DNA from 3 places in the Streptomyces sp. NPDC002144 genome. Region 2 is predicted to be linked to each of the others. Evidence: riboswitches for the same ligand, from Rfam matches in the RefSeq annotation. Region 2 holds a riboswitch; each other region holds the start of a gene.
What was found. A riboswitch is a leader RNA that binds a small molecule or an ion and turns the genes downstream of it on or off. The one in region 2 is predicted to bind cyclic di-AMP.

Region 1: linked by a shared signal. The riboswitch ahead of ACWCQ1_RS40900 (M23 family metallopeptidase) and the one ahead of ACWCQ1_RS28075 (transglycosylase family protein) in region 2 are both predicted to bind cyclic di-AMP.
Region 3: linked by a shared signal. The riboswitch ahead of ACWCQ1_RS38740 (M23 family metallopeptidase) and the one ahead of ACWCQ1_RS28075 (transglycosylase family protein) in region 2 are both predicted to bind cyclic di-AMP.

The regions. Positions count from the first base shown of each region.
Region 1 covers NZ_JBSFDB010000044.1:5,817-10,776, forward strand. The annotation lists gene ACWCQ1_RS40895 (GntR family transcriptional regulator) at 1-254, opposite strand, end outside; gene ACWCQ1_RS40900 (M23 family metallopeptidase) at 443-1,216, opposite strand; cyclic di-AMP (ydaO/yuaA leader) riboswitch at 1,229-1,393, opposite strand; gene ACWCQ1_RS40905 (M16 family metallopeptidase) at 1,617-3,005, opposite strand; gene ACWCQ1_RS40910 (M16 family metallopeptidase) at 3,002-4,396, opposite strand; gene ACWCQ1_RS40915 (DNA gyrase/topoisomerase IV subunit A) at 4,715-4,960, shown strand, end outside.
Region 2 covers NZ_JBSFDB010000020.1:98,170-103,129, reverse strand. The annotation lists gene ACWCQ1_RS28090 (nucleoside triphosphate pyrophosphohydrolase) at 1-87, shown strand, start outside; gene ACWCQ1_RS28085 (cytochrome P450 family protein) at 315-1,586, shown strand; gene ACWCQ1_RS28080 (LysM peptidoglycan-binding domain-containing protein) at 1,777-2,730, shown strand; cyclic di-AMP (ydaO/yuaA leader) riboswitch at 2,937-3,107, shown strand; gene ACWCQ1_RS28075 (transglycosylase family protein) at 3,111-3,788, shown strand; gene eno (phosphopyruvate hydratase) at 4,114-4,960, shown strand, end outside.
Region 3 covers NZ_JBSFDB010000037.1:22,953-27,912, reverse strand. The annotation lists gene ACWCQ1_RS38765 (histidine kinase) at 1-583, shown strand, start outside; gene ACWCQ1_RS38760 (GTP cyclohydrolase II) at 599-1,240, opposite strand; gene ACWCQ1_RS38755 (MarR family winged helix-turn-helix transcriptional regulator) at 1,368-1,880, opposite strand; gene ACWCQ1_RS38750 (dihydrofolate reductase family protein) at 1,977-3,107, shown strand; tRNA gene ACWCQ1_RS38745 (tRNA-Met) at 3,186-3,259, shown strand; cyclic di-AMP (ydaO/yuaA leader) riboswitch at 3,505-3,661, shown strand; gene ACWCQ1_RS38740 (M23 family metallopeptidase) at 3,674-4,696, shown strand; gene ACWCQ1_RS38735 (aldo/keto reductase) at 4,794-4,960, shown strand, end outside.

The DNA.
Region 1 (4,960 bases), on a different contig from region 2:
TCCAGCAGCAGGCGCATCTCCAGCAGGTCGGAGGCCTCCTGCTCGGTCGGTTCCGCGACGCACGCGCCCGCGTGCCGCCGGGTCACCACGAAGCCCTCGGCCTCCAGGGTGCGCAGGGCCTCGCGGACGGGGACGCGCGAGACGCCGTAGCGGCGGGCGAGGAGTTCCTCGGTGAGGCGGCTGCCGCGCTCGTAGACACCCGCGACGATGTCGTCCCGGATGGCCGTGCACACCGAGTGCGCCGGAATACGCATGTCCGACCTCCGCCTTAATCCCCGTGAAACGTCGACCATGGACGTGTGTCCAGTGACTCTATTGCAAAGGACGGGAATTTCCGACGGCGGGCCGGAATCCATGGATATTTTTTGGACAGCGGCACGACAGAAACGCGGAAAGCCCCGGCTCGGGGAGCCGGGGCTTCACGGGATCTCGCGATCCTCCGTCAGACGTTCACGCCGTGCGAGCGGAGGTAGGCGACGGGGTCGATGTCGGAGCCGTACTCCGGCGTCGTACGGGCCTCGAAGTGCAGGTGCGGCCCGGTGGTGTTGCCGGTCGAGCCGGACAGGCCGATCTGCTGGCCGGTGACGACCTTCTGGCCGACGGAGACGCCGATGGACGACAGGTGGCCGTACTGGGTGTACGTGCCGTCGTTCATCTTGATCACGATCTGGTTGCCGTACGCACCGCCCCAGCCGGTCTGCACGACGGTGCCGTAGCCGACGGCGTGCACGGCGGTGCCGGTCGCGGCGTGGAAGTCGATGCCGGTGTGGCTGCCCGAGGACCACAGGGAACTGCTGGCCTTGTAGCCCGTGGAGACGTACGAGTTGGAGATCGGGGCGACGAAGGTGTTGAGGCGCTTGCGCTCGGCCTCGCGGGCGGCGCGCTCCTTGGCCTCGCGGGCCTTCTTGGCCTCCGCCTCGGCCTTCTTGCGCGCGGCCTCCTCGGCCGCCTTCTTGCGGGCGGCCATCTCGGCGGCCTGCTTCTGCGCGTCGGCCTGCGCGTCGATCTTGGCGGCGATCGAGTCGCCGATGGTGATGACGGGGGTGAGACCGGTCTGCTCGACGGCGTCGGCCGCGTTGTCGGCGGCGAGCGCGGGGGCCGCGAGGGCGCCGATGACACCGGTGGTGGCGAGAGCCGCGACGCCGGCGGCCCGGGCGGTGGAGCGCTTGATCCGGCTGGGACGACGGTGCTTCCCGGCGGCGCACATGAACGCCATGTACAGGCTGTTCCTTTCCTTCCCTCTCGCCTACCGGGTTAGCTGACGGGTTCGGAGCAGGAAGGTCTCCTACGAGCACCCTCGCTGTGCGCGCGGGCGTCCGATTCACCCCAGGGACTGCGGTGGGTCCCCGGCTCCCCTGGCTCGCGCCGTACGGGGACTCGGCGATGACTGTCCGGTGCCGCGGGTGCGGCGCACTGCCTGACGGACAGCCCGGACGACGCTAAGCGGGGCCGCTTTCAATTCCCAAACGGATCAGGGTGTTTGTAGCGCATCCCACAGGGCAAACGGCCCACTCTCCTTCAAATTTCCTTCAATTGCCGTCAAGGTTCTTCAATTCGGACATAAGAGGGCCCTGGTGACGCTTCCGTCACCAGGGCCCCGCCACGCACGCGTGCCGCTACTCGGCGGACACCACGGTCACTTCACCGATGTTCAGGGCCTCCACGGGGCCCTTGATCTGCGCCGCGTCCCCGACCAGGACGGTCACCAACCGGTCGACGGGGAAGGCGTTCACGACCGCCGCGGTGGCCTCGACGGTGCCGGTCGCGGCGAGCTGCTGGTACAGCGTCGCCTGGTAGTCGTCCGGCAGATGCTGCTCGACCTGGTCGGCCAGCGTGCTCGCGACGGCCGCCGCCGTCTCGTACTTCAGCGGCGCCACCCCGACGAGGTTCTGTACGGCGACGTCCCGCTCGGCGTCCGTGAGGCCGCCCTCGGCGAGCGTGCGCAGCACCTTCCAGAGGTCGTCGAGCGCCGGTCCGGTGTTCGGGGTGTCGACGGAGCCGCTGATGGCGAGCATCGACGCGCCCGTGCCGTCCGGGGCGGAGCGCAGGACCTGGCCGAAGGCCCGTACGCCGTAGGTGTAGCCCTTCTCCTCGCGCAGGACGCGGTCCAGGCGGGAGGTGAGGGTGCCGCCCAGGCAGTACGTGCCGAGGACCTGCGCGGGCCACACGCGGTCGTGCCGGTCGGGCCCGACGCGGCCGATCAGCAGCTGCGTCTGGACGGCGCCGGGACGGTCGACGATGACCACGCGCCCGGTGTCGTCGGCGGTCACCGGAGGCACGGGGCGGGGCTCGGCCCGGGAGCCCGTCCACGCCCCGAGGGTCTCGCCGAGCAGGGCGTCGAGGTCGATCCCGGTGAGGTCGCCGACGACCACCGCGGTGGCCGTCGCGGGCCGGACGTGACGGTCGTAGAAGGCGCGCACGGCCGCCGCGTCGATCTTCTCGACGGTGTCCTCGGTGCCCTGGCGCGGGCGCGACATGCGCGAGGCGGCCGGGAACAGCTCCTTGGAGAGCTCCTTGGCGGCGCGCCGGGAGGGGTTGGCCAGCTCGTGCGGGATCTCGTCGAGGCGGTTGCGGACCAGCCGCTCGACCTCGCTGTCGGCGAACGCGGGCGCCCTGAGGGCATCGGCGAGCAGACCGAGTGCCTTGGCCAGTCGGGAGGCCGGGACCTCCAGGCTGAGCCGGACGCCGGGGTGGTCGGCGTGCGCGTCGAGGGTGGCGCCGCAGCGCTCCAGTTCGGCGGCGAACTCCTCGGCGGAGTGCTTGTCGGTGCCTTCGGAGAAGGCGCGCGCCATGATCGTGGCGACGCCGTCGAAGCCGGCCGGCTCGGCCTCCAGGGGCGCGTCCAGCAGGACCTCCACGGCGACGACCTGCTGGCCGGGGCGGTGGCAGCGCAGCACGGTCAGGCCGTTGTCGAGCGCCCCGCGCGTGGGCGCCGGGAACGCCCAGGGCCGGGCCTCGCCCGCCTGGGGCTGCGGGTGGAACTCCATCGCGGCGAGCTCGGTCACTTGGCCGCCTCCTCGTTCTTGTCGCCGGCTTCGACGGTGGCCTCGGCCTCGGGGTCTTCGGGCGGATCGGCGTCCTCGGCGGCCTCCCCGGAGACCGGCTCGTACACGAGCACCGCGCGGTTGTCGGGGCGCAGGCGGGCCGCGGCGACCTCACGGACCTCCTCCGGGGTCACCTCCAGGACGCGCTTTACGGCGGTCAGGGCGAGCTGCGGGTCGCCGAACAGGACGGCGTAACGGCACAGTTCGTCGGCGCGGCCCGCGACCGTGCCGAGCCGGTCCAGCCACTCGCGCTCCAACTGGGCCTGGGCGCGCTCCATTTCCTCGGCCGTCGGGCCCTCCTCGGCGAACCGGGCGAGCTCCTCGTCGATGGCGGTCTCGATGACCGGGACCTCGACGTCCCCGGAGGTCTTCACGTCCAGCCAGCCCAGGGAGGGCGCCCCGGCGAGCCGCAGCAGCCCGAAGCCGGCCGCGACGGCCGTACGGTCGCGCCGTACCAGCCGGTTGTAGAGGCGGGAGGACTCGCCGCTGCCGAGGACGGTCAGTGCCACGTCGGCCGCGTCGCACGCGCGCGTGCCGTCGTGCGGCAGCCGGTAGGCGGCCATCAACGCGCGCGCGGGCACCTCCTCCTCGACGACCTCGCGCAGCTGCTCGCCGATCACGTCGGGCAGGGTGCCGTCCCGGGGGGCGGGCTTGCCGTCGTGGGAGGGGATGGAGCCGAAGTACTTCTCGACCCAGGCGAGCGTCTGCTCGGGGTCGATGTCGCCGACGACCGACAGCACGGCGTTGTTGGGCGCGTAGTACGTGCGGAAGAACGCGCGCGCGTCCTCCAGCGTCGCCGCGTCCAGGTCGGCCATCGAGCCGATCGGGGTGTGGTGGTAGGGGTGGCCCTCCGGGTAGGCGAGGGCGGTCAGCTTCTCGAAGGCGGTGCCGTACGGGACATTGTCGTAGCGCTGCCGGCGCTCGTTCTTCACGACGTCCCGCTGGTTCTCCATGGACTCGTCGTCCAGGGCGGCCAGCAGGGAGCCCATGCGGTCGGCCTCCAGCCAGAGGGCGAGCTCCAGCTGGTGGGCGGGCATGGTCTCGAAGTAGTTGGTGCGCTCGAAGCTGGTGGTGCCGTTGAGCGAGCCGCCGGCCCCCTGCACCAGCTCGAAGTGGCCGTTGCCCTTCACCTGGCCCGAGCCCTGGAACATCAGATGCTCGAAAAGGTGAGCAAGGCCGGTACGGCCCTTGACTTCGTGGCGCGAGCCGACGTCGTACCAGAGGCACACCGCCGCGACCGGGGTCAGGTGGTCCTCGGAGAGCACCACGCGCAGGCCGTTGGCCAGGCGGTGCTCGGTCGCTGTCAGGCCCCCGGTGCCTGCCTGGTCTGTGGCCGTGTGACCCATGGGCATGTACGTCCCTTCGATCGCCGATGCGGTGGCTGACACCGCGGTTTTGCTGCCGGTCCTGCCACTGTATGCAAGCGTGCGGAGCCGCGGCGAAGTTCCCGGACGACGTACGCCCACAGCGGATCGCGTAGCCTGCGGGCAGCCGCGCCCGATGGTGCCCGCACCGGCGGACCGGACCGCCCGCACCGGGTCCTGGCCCGCGTTGTCAGTGCAGCGGTCCACAATGGTGGCGTCAGATCCCGTTCATGCTTCAGCAAGCGTGAGCCGAAGGGGCCGTGAGCGACCCGTAGGCGAGCGACCAGAAAAGAGGAGCCGGCAGCGATGGCCCGCCGCAGCACGAAGACCCCGCCGCCCGACGACTCGTTCGAGGAGCGCATCCTCGACATCGACGTCGTCGACGAGATGCAGGGCTCCTTCCTCGAGTACGCGTACTCGGTCATCTACTCCCGCGCCCTGCCCGACGCCCGCGACGGCCTCAAGCCGGTGCACCGGCGCATCGTCTACCAGATGAACGAGATGGGCCTGCGCCCCGACCGCGGCTATGTGAAGTGCGCGCGCGTGGTCGGC
Region 2 (4,960 bases):
CAGGGCGTGGACCCGGAAGCGGCGCTGCGGGTCGCGGCGCGGACCTATCGCGACGCGGTGCGTGCGGCTGAGGGGGTGTCCTCCTAGGGCCTGTGCGCAGGTCCCGCCTACTCCGCGACGCCCGGCACGCTCCCCAACGCTCGAACAGCCTCGCACGAGGCAGCCCCCATGACGCCGCAGGGCCCGCCCTCCCGGCGGACGGCGGGACTTTCGCCACCGGCCCTGGCACCGCGGCCGCCGTCGTAGCGTCGCCGTCCCCCGTCGTCCCGGCACCGAGGTCTGGACGGGTACCCGCGGCCGGATACCGTCGAGGAGTGACCAGCCATCCCGCTCCCGACAGCACCGTCCCGGAACTCTTCAGCTGGGAGTTCGCCACCGACCCCTACCCCGCCTACGCGTGGCTGCGTGAGCACGCCCCCGTCCACCGGACCACGCTGCCCAGCGGAGTCGAGGCCTGGCTGGTCACCCGGTACGCCGACGCCAAGCAGACGCTCGCCGACAGCCGGCTCTCCAAGAACCCCGCGCACCACGACGAACCCGCCCACGCCAGGGGCAGGACGGGTATCCCGGGGGAGCGCAAGGCGGAGCTGATGACGCATCTGCTCAACATCGACCCGCCGGACCACACCCGGCTGCGCCGGCTCGTCAGCAAGGCCTTCACCCCGCGCCGGGTCGCCGAGTTCGCCCCGCGGGTGCAGGAGTTGACGGACCGTCTCATCGACGGGTTCGCGGGGAAGGGGGAAGCGGACCTCATCCACGAGTTCGCCTTCCCGCTCCCCATCTACGCGATCTGCGACCTCCTCGGCGTCCCGCGCGAGGACCAGGACGACTTCCGGGACTGGGCGGGCATGATGATCCGGCACGGAGGCGGACCGAGGGGCGGGGTCGCGAGGTCGGTGAAGAAGATGCGGGGATACCTCGCCGAGCTCATCCACAAGAAGCGCCAGGCCCTCCCGGACGACCCCGCTCCCGGCGAGGACCTCATCTCCGGGCTCATCCGCGCCTCCGACCACGGCGAGCACCTCACCGAGAACGAGGCCGCGGCGATGGCGTTCATCCTGCTGTTCGCCGGGTTCGAGACCACCGTCAACCTCATCGGCAACGGCACCTACGCCCTGCTCACCCACCCCGAGCAGCGGCGAGCCCTCCAGACCTCCCTCGCGGCCGGCGAAGAGGGTCTGCTCGCGACCGCCGTCGAGGAACTCCTGCGCTACGACGGCCCGGTGGAGCTGGCGACCTGGCGGTTCGCCACCGAACCCCTCACCATCGGCGGACAGCACATCGCGGCCGGCGACCCGGTTCTCGTCGTCCTGGCCGCCGCGGACCGGGACCCGGAGCGGTTCGCCGACCCCGACACCCTCGACCTCGCCCGGCGTGACAACCAACACCTCGGCTACGGTCACGGCATCCACTACTGTCTCGGCGCCCCACTGGCCCGGCTGGAGGGCCAGACCGCGCTGGCCACGCTGCTCACCCGGCTGCCGGATCTGCAACTCGGTGCCGACCCGGCCGAGTTGAGGTGGCGCGGCGGGCTCATCATGCGCGGACTGCGCACGCTTCCGGTGGAGTTCACCCCGGCCGGGTGAGGAGACACCGCCGGACAAACGCCGGACAAACATGACACGCGCTCAAGTCTGTGATCTTCACGTGATCTACGCGGCATTAACTTGTGACAAGTGATCGTCTGACGATACGTTCACGGATCAACAGCGGCGCCAGGGCCTGGCCCATGCTTCACGCGCCGTGTTCAGTGCTGTCTCGCGAAAGGCCCTGCACATGCTCTCCGGGAACGGTCGTCACCGTCGCCCCCGCCAGGCTCCGGCCCTGCTCGTCGCGGCCGGCGTGACCGGCTCCGCCATCGCCATCCCGCTCCTCGGTGCGGCGAGCGCGAACGCGGCCGACGGGACCACGTGGGACAAGGTGGCGAACTGCGAGACCGGCGGCTCCTGGAGCGAGAACAGCGGCGGCTTCTACGGCGGCCTGAACCTGACCCAGGACGACTGGGACAAGTACGGCGGCCTCGACTACGCCGAGCGCCCCGACCTCGCCAGCCGCAACCAGCAGATAGCCGTCGCCGAGAAGATCCTCGATGCCGAGGGCGTCGGCGCCTTCCACACCTGTGGACTGACCTCCGGGCTGACCAAGGACTCGGCATCGGTGGACATCGACACCGGTGTGTCCGGCGGTTCGTCCGGTTCATCCGGTTCGTCCGACACCTCGAACGGGTCCGGCTCCACGGGTCTGTCCAACTCCTCGGGCGACTCGGCGGGTGACTCCTCCTCGACGGACGGCTCGCCGTCGCCCTCCGCCTCCACCGGCTCTCCCTCCGCTTCGGCGGGCAAGTCCAGCAAATCGGACAACTCGACCTCGCCTTCCGCGTCCCCCTCGGATTCGCGGGCGGCCGACAGCCCGTCGACAGGTCGGTCGAAAAGCGACGACTCGGACAATGAGCAGCAGGCGGTGGGCTCTTGGAGCCTCGTCGACACCGGCGCCGTCGCCTCCGATACGGGCACCGGACGGCACCGCGGCGCGAGTGCCGAGGAGGCCGTGACCGAGAGCGCCAAGGGTGGCACGTACACCGTGCGCGCCGGCGACACCCTCGGCTCCATCGCCGACAGCCTTGGCCTGGACGGCGGATGGCGCGCGCTCTACGGCGCGAACAAGCAGGCCATCGGTACCGACCCGAACCACGTCTCCGCCGGTCAGACGCTCGACCTTCCGGTTGAATAAGGGGCGAACGGGGCGGAAAAAGACGGGAGTTCACGTCATATTTCGCGCTGAATGTCCGGTTTGGCGAAAGTGTGGGATGAGTCTCAGAAGCCCTGATCGTCTTTGAAATTCCGCCGATTCCGTGTCTACGGTCTTCACCGCTCGGCAATCCGAGCCCCGACGGCCGCAACGCCGAATCCTGCCAGTGGCCGTACGGGAACAGTCGTCGCTTGACAGCGCCGTAGGCAGGAGCGGGGGACCCAAGGTAAGTGCCCCACCGGGCAGTTGACGGTGGCGGCTTGGGGTGGAGCCGCGTCTCGCGGAAGCGAGGACGCGTCCGGGCAACTCAACCGGCCCGAACCCGACAGCTCACCTCGCAGGCGTCGGTGAGGGGATCAACCATGCTGTTTTCCAGCAAGGGCAAGCACCGCCGTCCGTCCAAGGCCACCCGTGCCGCCGCGCTCGCCGGTGTCACCGGTGTCGCCATCGCCGCTCCGCTGATGGCGGCCGGCAACGCCTCCGCCGCCACCGCCTCCGAGTGGGACGCGGTCGCCCAGTGCGAGTCGGGCGGCAACTGGTCCATCAACACCGGCAACGGTTACTACGGCGGCCTGCAGTTCTCCGCCTCCACCTGGGCCGCGTACGGCGGCACCGCCTACGCCCCGCAGGCCAACCAGGCCAGCAAGGCGCAGCAGATAGCCGTCGCCGAGAAGGTCCTCGCCTCCCAGGGCAAGGGTGCCTGGCCGGTCTGCGGCAAGGGCCTGTCCGGCGCCGCCTACAACGGCGCGAGCGCCTCCAGCGGCAGCACGAACCGCTCGACCGAGTCGAAGGCCGCCTCCCGCTCCTCCGAGCGTCCGGCCGTCAAGACCCACAAGAGCCAGAAGACCGTCACCACCCCGACCGGCAAGAAGGTCAAGAAGGGCGACGGCGAGTACAAGGTCGTCAAGGGTGACACCCTCAGCTCCATCGCCGCCAAGCACGGCGTCAAGGGCGGTTGGAAGAAGCTGTTCGAGCTGAACAAGGACATCATCAGCGACGCCAACCTGATCTACCCGGGTCAGCAGCTGCACCTGAAGTAATAGCTGAACGACAGGGCCCTGACAGCCGTGTCCCCCAGTGTGGAGGACATGTGAGGGCCTCCCCCGTCCCCACGGGCTCCCCGCTCCGGTGCGTGTTCCCCCGTACGCACCGGGGCGGGGCTTTTTCATGCGCGGGTGCTCGCGCGCGGGTGCTCGCGCCGTTTTCACGCGGGAGCGCCCCACCCTCTTTGTTCCGTTCAGAAACAATTTACTCTCGGTTCTGCCCAAGAGGTGGTCGGCGGCGTGGCCGATCGGCCTTGGGCGGTTAGGCTCGTCTCGCAGAGCCACCGCGGCGCTGCACAGCCGCGTCACATGGAAGAAGGAGATGCTCGTGCCGTCCATCGACGTCGTCGTAGCCCGGGAAATCCTGGACTCCCGAGGCAACCCCACGGTCGAGGTCGAGGTCGGCCTCGACGACGGCAGCACGGGTCGTGCCGCCGTCCCGTCCGGCGCCTCCACGGGTGCCTTCGAGGCCATCGAGCTCCGCGACGGTGACCCCAACCGCTACCAGGGCAAGGGCGTCGAGAAGGCCGTCCTCGCCGTCATCGAGCAGATCGGCCCGGAGCTGGTCGGGTACGACGCCACCGAGCAGCGCCTGATCGACCAGGCGATGTTCGACCTGGACGCCACCGACAACAAGGGCTCCCTCGGCGCCAACGCCATCCTCGGCGTCTCCCTCGCCGTCGCCCACGCCGCCTCCGAGGCCAGCGACCTCCCGCTCTTCCGCTACCTGGGCGGTCCGAACGCGCACCTGCTGCCGGTGCCGATGATGAACATCCTGAACGGCGGCTCGCACGCCGACTCCAACGTGGACATCCAGGAGTTCATGATCGCCCCGATCGGCGCGGAGTCCTTCTCCGAGGCGCTGCGCTGGGGTGCCGAGGTCTACCACACCCTGAAGAAGGTCCTGAAGGGCAAGGGCCTGGCCACCGGCCTCGGCGACGAGGGCGGCTTCGCCCCGAACCTCGAGTCCAACCGCGCCGCCCTCGACCTCATCCTCGAGGCGATCAAGCAGGCCGGGTACGTCCCGGGCGAGCAGATCGCGCTCGCGCTCGACGTCGCCGCGTCCGAGTTCTACAAGGACGGCAAGTACGAGTTCGAGGGCAAGTCCCGCTCGGCCGCCGAGATGACCGAGTACTACGAGGAGCTCGTCGCCGCCTACCCGCTGGTCT
Region 3 (4,960 bases), on a different contig from region 2:
GCGCCGTATCGAACGCGATCTGCACGACGGCGCCCAGGCCAACCTGGTCGCCCTCTCGATGCGCATCGGGCTCGCCAAACGCGCCTACGACAGCGACCCGGCCACCGCCCGCCGACTCCTCGACGAGGCCCAGGCGCAGGCCGAGAAGGCGCTGACCGAGCTGCGGCACGTGGTGCGCGGCATCCATCCGCCGATCCTGACGGACCGGGGGCTGGTGGGTGCGGTGCGGGCGCTGGCGGCCGGGTGCGGGCTCGAGGCGGGCGTGGAGGTGTCCGGGCTGGAGGAGGACGGGGTGCGGGCGCCCGCGGCCGTGGAGGCGGCCGCCTACTTCGTGGTCGCCGAGGCGCTGACCAACGCGGCCAAGTACAGCGGCTCCGCGCGGGCCTCGGTCCGGCTGGAGCGGGTCAGGCGCGGGCTGCGGGTGCGGGTCGCCGACGAGGGGCACGGGGGCGCCGACGAGACGAGCGGTTCCGGGCTGGTCGGGATGCGGCGGCGGGTGGCCGCCCTGGACGGGACCCTGGAGCTCTCCAGCCCCGTCGGCGGGCCGACCGTGATCGACGTCATGCTGCCGTGCGTGTGGTGACGGACGCCGTCGGAATCAGCCGGCCGTGAGCTCCGTCAGCTGGCCGAGCGGCAGCGTGTGCTGCGTCTGCAGGACCTTCGCGCGCAGGTAGCGGACGTTGTGCGCGGTGGTGAACACCCCCGTGGGGACGCGGTCGCGCACGGCGATGTCCAGTCCCCGCAGCTGCTCGGCCTTGTCGGGGTTGTTGGACAGCAGGTCCAGCTCCTCGACGCCCAGGGCCCGCAGCATCTGCGCGGCGGCCGTGTAGTCGCGGGCGTCCTCGGGCAGGCCCAGGGCCGCGTTCGCCTCGTACGTGTCGAGACCCTGGTCCTGCAGGGCGTACGCGTCGAGCTTGTTGTAGAGACCGATGCCCCGGCCCTCCTGGCGCAGGTAGAGCAGGACCCCGCCCCGGTCGGCTATCCGCTCGACCGCCTCGCGCAGTTGCGGGCCGCAGTCGCAGCGGGCGGAGCCGAAGACGTCGCCGGTCAGGCACTCGGAGTGCAGCCGGACCAGCGGGACCGTGCCCGGGGCCGGGGTGCCGAGGACGACGGCCACGTGCTCCTGGCCGTCGGTCAGTCCGTGGAAGGTGACCAGTTCGGCGTCGACGCTGTAGCCGTCGGCGAAGCGCAGCGGCACCCGGACACGGGCGCGCTCGGTGGCGGCGGGGAAGTCGGGCATGCGGGTCTCCGGGGTCGTCCGTAGTCTGGCGGCGTCTGCTTCAGATTTGAAACAGGTGCACGGTCGGCGACCCTACCTCATGCTTGAAATTTGAAGCAACAGAATTGTGCGGCGCTTCACGTACCGGTCATGAACAGGACGGCGACGACCGGCGGCGCCAGGGCACCTCGTCGGTCGTGGGGCGCTCGTCCTCCTGGAGCCGCTGGACGATCCCCGTACAGATCTCCTCGAGCTGTTCGACCTGCTCCTCGGTGAGGTGGTCGAACAGCAGGGACCGTACGTTGTCCACATGTCCCGGGGCGGTGCGTTCCAGGACGTCCATGCCCTCGTCGGTCAGCACGGCGAAGCTGCTGCGCTTGTCCCAGCGGCAGTTCTCGCGCCGGATCAGCCCGTCCTTCTCCAGCCGGCCCACGGCGTAGGTCAGCCGGCTGCGGGTGATCTTCGTCCGCTCCGCGAGGTCGGTCATGCGCAGCCGCCGCTCCGGGGTCTCGGAGAGGTTGGCCAGGATGGAGTAGTACAGGTGGGGCATGCCGGCGTCCTGCTGGAGCTGCCGGTCGATCGCGTCCTCGACGAGGAACGTCGCCGCGATGTACGCGCGCCAGGCGCGCTGCTCCTTCGGGGTGAGCCAGCGAGTCGTCATGCCACCAGTGTAGGTTTGTTTCAAACTTGAACCAAGAGTGGCCGTTCAGCGCCTTGCGCCGAGCGTGCCGTCCACCACGAGCCGGGGAGCGCGTCGATGCCCCACCCGTACGTCCTGCTGTCCGCCGCCGTCTCCCTCGACGGCTGCCTCGACGACACCGGACCCGAGCGCCTGCTGCTGTCGTCCCCGGCCGACTTCGACCGCGTCGACGAGGTACGGGCCTCCGTCGACGCCATCCTGGTCGGCGCCGGCACGATCCGCGCCGACAACCCGCGGCTGCTGGTCAACTCGCCCGAGCGCCGCGCCGCCCGTGTCGCCTCGGGCCGGCCCGAGTACCCGCTCAAGGTCACCGTCAGCGGCTCGGGCGAGCTGGATCCGGCGGCGAGGTTCTGGCACACGGGCGGCGACAAGGTCGTCTACACGACCGACAAGGGGGGCGAACGGGCCCGCGCGCTCGGGATCGCCGCCGACATCGTCCCGCTCGGGCCCGACCTCGACTGGCGTCGGCTGCTGGAGCATCTGCACGAGGTCCGGGGTGTGCGGCGGCTCATGGTCGAGGGCGGCGGCCGCATCCACACCCAGCTGCTCCAGCAGGGGCTCGCGGACGAGCTCCAGCTGGTGCTCGCCCCCCTGTTCGTGGGCGACCCCGACGCGCCCCGCCTCTTCGGCCCGGGCGGCTACCAGGGCGGACGGCTCAGGCTGGTGGAGAGCCGGCGGATCGAGGACGTGGTCCTCATGCGCTACGAGCCCACCGCCCCCGGCACCGGCCCGCTGGCCTCCGCCGCCGACCACCACTGGCTCCGCCTCGCCTGCGACCTGGCGGCCCAGTGCCCGCCCTCGCGGACCGCGTTCAGCGTCGGCGCCGTGGTCGTCGCCGACGACGGCACGGAGCTGGCCCGCGGCCACTCCCGCGAGGCCGGCGACCCCGTGGTCCACGCGGAGGAGGCGGCCCTGGCGAAACTCGACCCGGCCGATCCGAGGCTCGCGACCGCGACGGTCTACAGCAGCCTGGAGCCCTGCGCCCACCGCGCGTCCCGTCCCAAGCCGTGCGCCCGGCTGATCCTGGAGGCGGGGGTACGGCGGGTGGTGACCGCGTGGCGGGAGCCGGACACGTTCGTGGAGGCCGCCGACGGCAGCGGTCTGCTGGCGTCGCGGGGCGTCGAGGTGGTCGTCCTGCCCGAGTACGAGGAGCGGGCCAAGGCGCCGAACGCCCATCTGCCGGGCTGAAAACGCAGGTGGAGCGGGGGCGGACGGAAACCCTGGTGCTGAGCGTCCCGCGGATGGCGTATGCTGGTTACACAACGACGCGGGGTGGAGCAGCTCGGTAGCTCGCTGGGCTCATAACCCAGAGGTCGCAGGTTCAAATCCTGTCCCCGCTACTGAAGGCCGAGGGCCGGAATCCAGTGACTGGATTCCGGCCCTCGGTGTTTCCCGCTTCCCTGGCCGTCACTCCCTGTGCAGAGCCTGAGACAAGGTCAACTCGCCCGATTTTCACCGGTCATGGCCCGATCGTCCGCGCCAAAAACGTTTAATGATCAAGCCGAACTGCTTGGAAACCCCACCCCGAGTCTATTAACGTTCGATAACGCAGCGCGGTCGTCCCAGCCGTCACAAGAGGCGGCTCCGTGCGCACGCGCCGAATCCCGCAAGGGAACCGGGGAACCACCACCCTGGGGTGAATCGCGCGGAGACCGCCGTGGACCCACGGCAGGTTTACGCGCGTAGGAGACCTTCCTGCTCCGAACCCGTCAGCTAACCCGGTAGGCGAGAAGGAAGGAAAGGAGCACGCCCACGTGGCGTCCAACCCGCCTGCCCCGGCAGCCCCGTTCGTGCCGGGCACCCGGCCCTTCGGCTTCGGCCCCAGTGACGACGAGGGCCAGTGGGAGGAGTGGAACCCCACCGAGGAGTCCATCCGCCCGGTGCGCGGCCGGCACCGTGTCTCCAGGCAGCGCGGCGGGGGACTCGCCCGCAGCTCCACGGTTCTCGGCGTCGGTGTCATAGCCGCCGTCGGCGCGGGCGGCATGGCCAGCGCCAACACCGGCAAGCCGCCGGTGTCCATCTCCCTGCCCGACCTGACCTCCGTCGCCCATGTGTTCGACGCCGGCTCCGATGCCCCCAAGGGCTCCGCGACCGCGCTCAGCGCCGTCGGGGTGAGCACCAAGGACACCGAGCAGGGTGCCCGGGACGCCGGTGAGGCGCTGCGCGACCGCATCATGGCGCAGGCCGAGTCGCAGCAGGTCCAGCTCGACAGCAAGGCCCAGTCGGCCACCGAGGCGGCCCTCGCCAAGCAGATCGACGAGGCGGCCGCCAAGGCGGAGAAGGACGCGGCGGCCAAGGCGCAGGCCGCCAAGGAGAAGGCGGAGGCGGCGGCCAAGAAGGCGGCCGAGGACGCCAAGCTCGCCGAACTCGCCAAGCAGTACAAGCTGCCGGTCGTCTCCTACACCATCACCGGCACCTTCGGTCAGGCCGGCTCCATGTGGTCCTCCGGTTACCACACGGGCCTCGACTTCGCCGCGCCGACGGGCACGCTCATCAAGGCCATCCACTCCGGCACCATCACGGAGGCCGGCTGGGCGGGGTCGTACGGCTACCGCACGATCCTCACCCTCGACGACGGCACCGAGCTGTGGTTCTGCCACCAGTCCTCGATCAGCGTCAGCGTCGGCCAGAAGGTCGCCACCGGTGACGTCATCGGCCGGATCGGCGCCACGGGCAACGTGACCGGCCCGCACCTGCACCTCGAGGTCCACCCGAACGGGCAGGCCACCGGCATCGACCCGATGACCTGGCTGCGCAGCAGGGGCCTCAACCCCTGACAGCGGCACCGCCCCGGAACGGCCGCCTCCGATTGTTTACGGGAAGTTTGCGGCCGTTCCGGAAGAGGAGTCTCCGGGGCGGGCGTTGACCATACACATGACTTCTCTGCGCAAACTCGGCTCCTCCGACCTCGAGGTCTTCCCGCTCTCCCTCGGTGGCAACGTCTTCGGCTGGACCGCCGACGAGGCCACGTCCTTCGCCGTCCTCGACGCCTACGCGGCCGCGGGCGGCAACTTCCTCGACACCGCCGACGGCTACTCCGC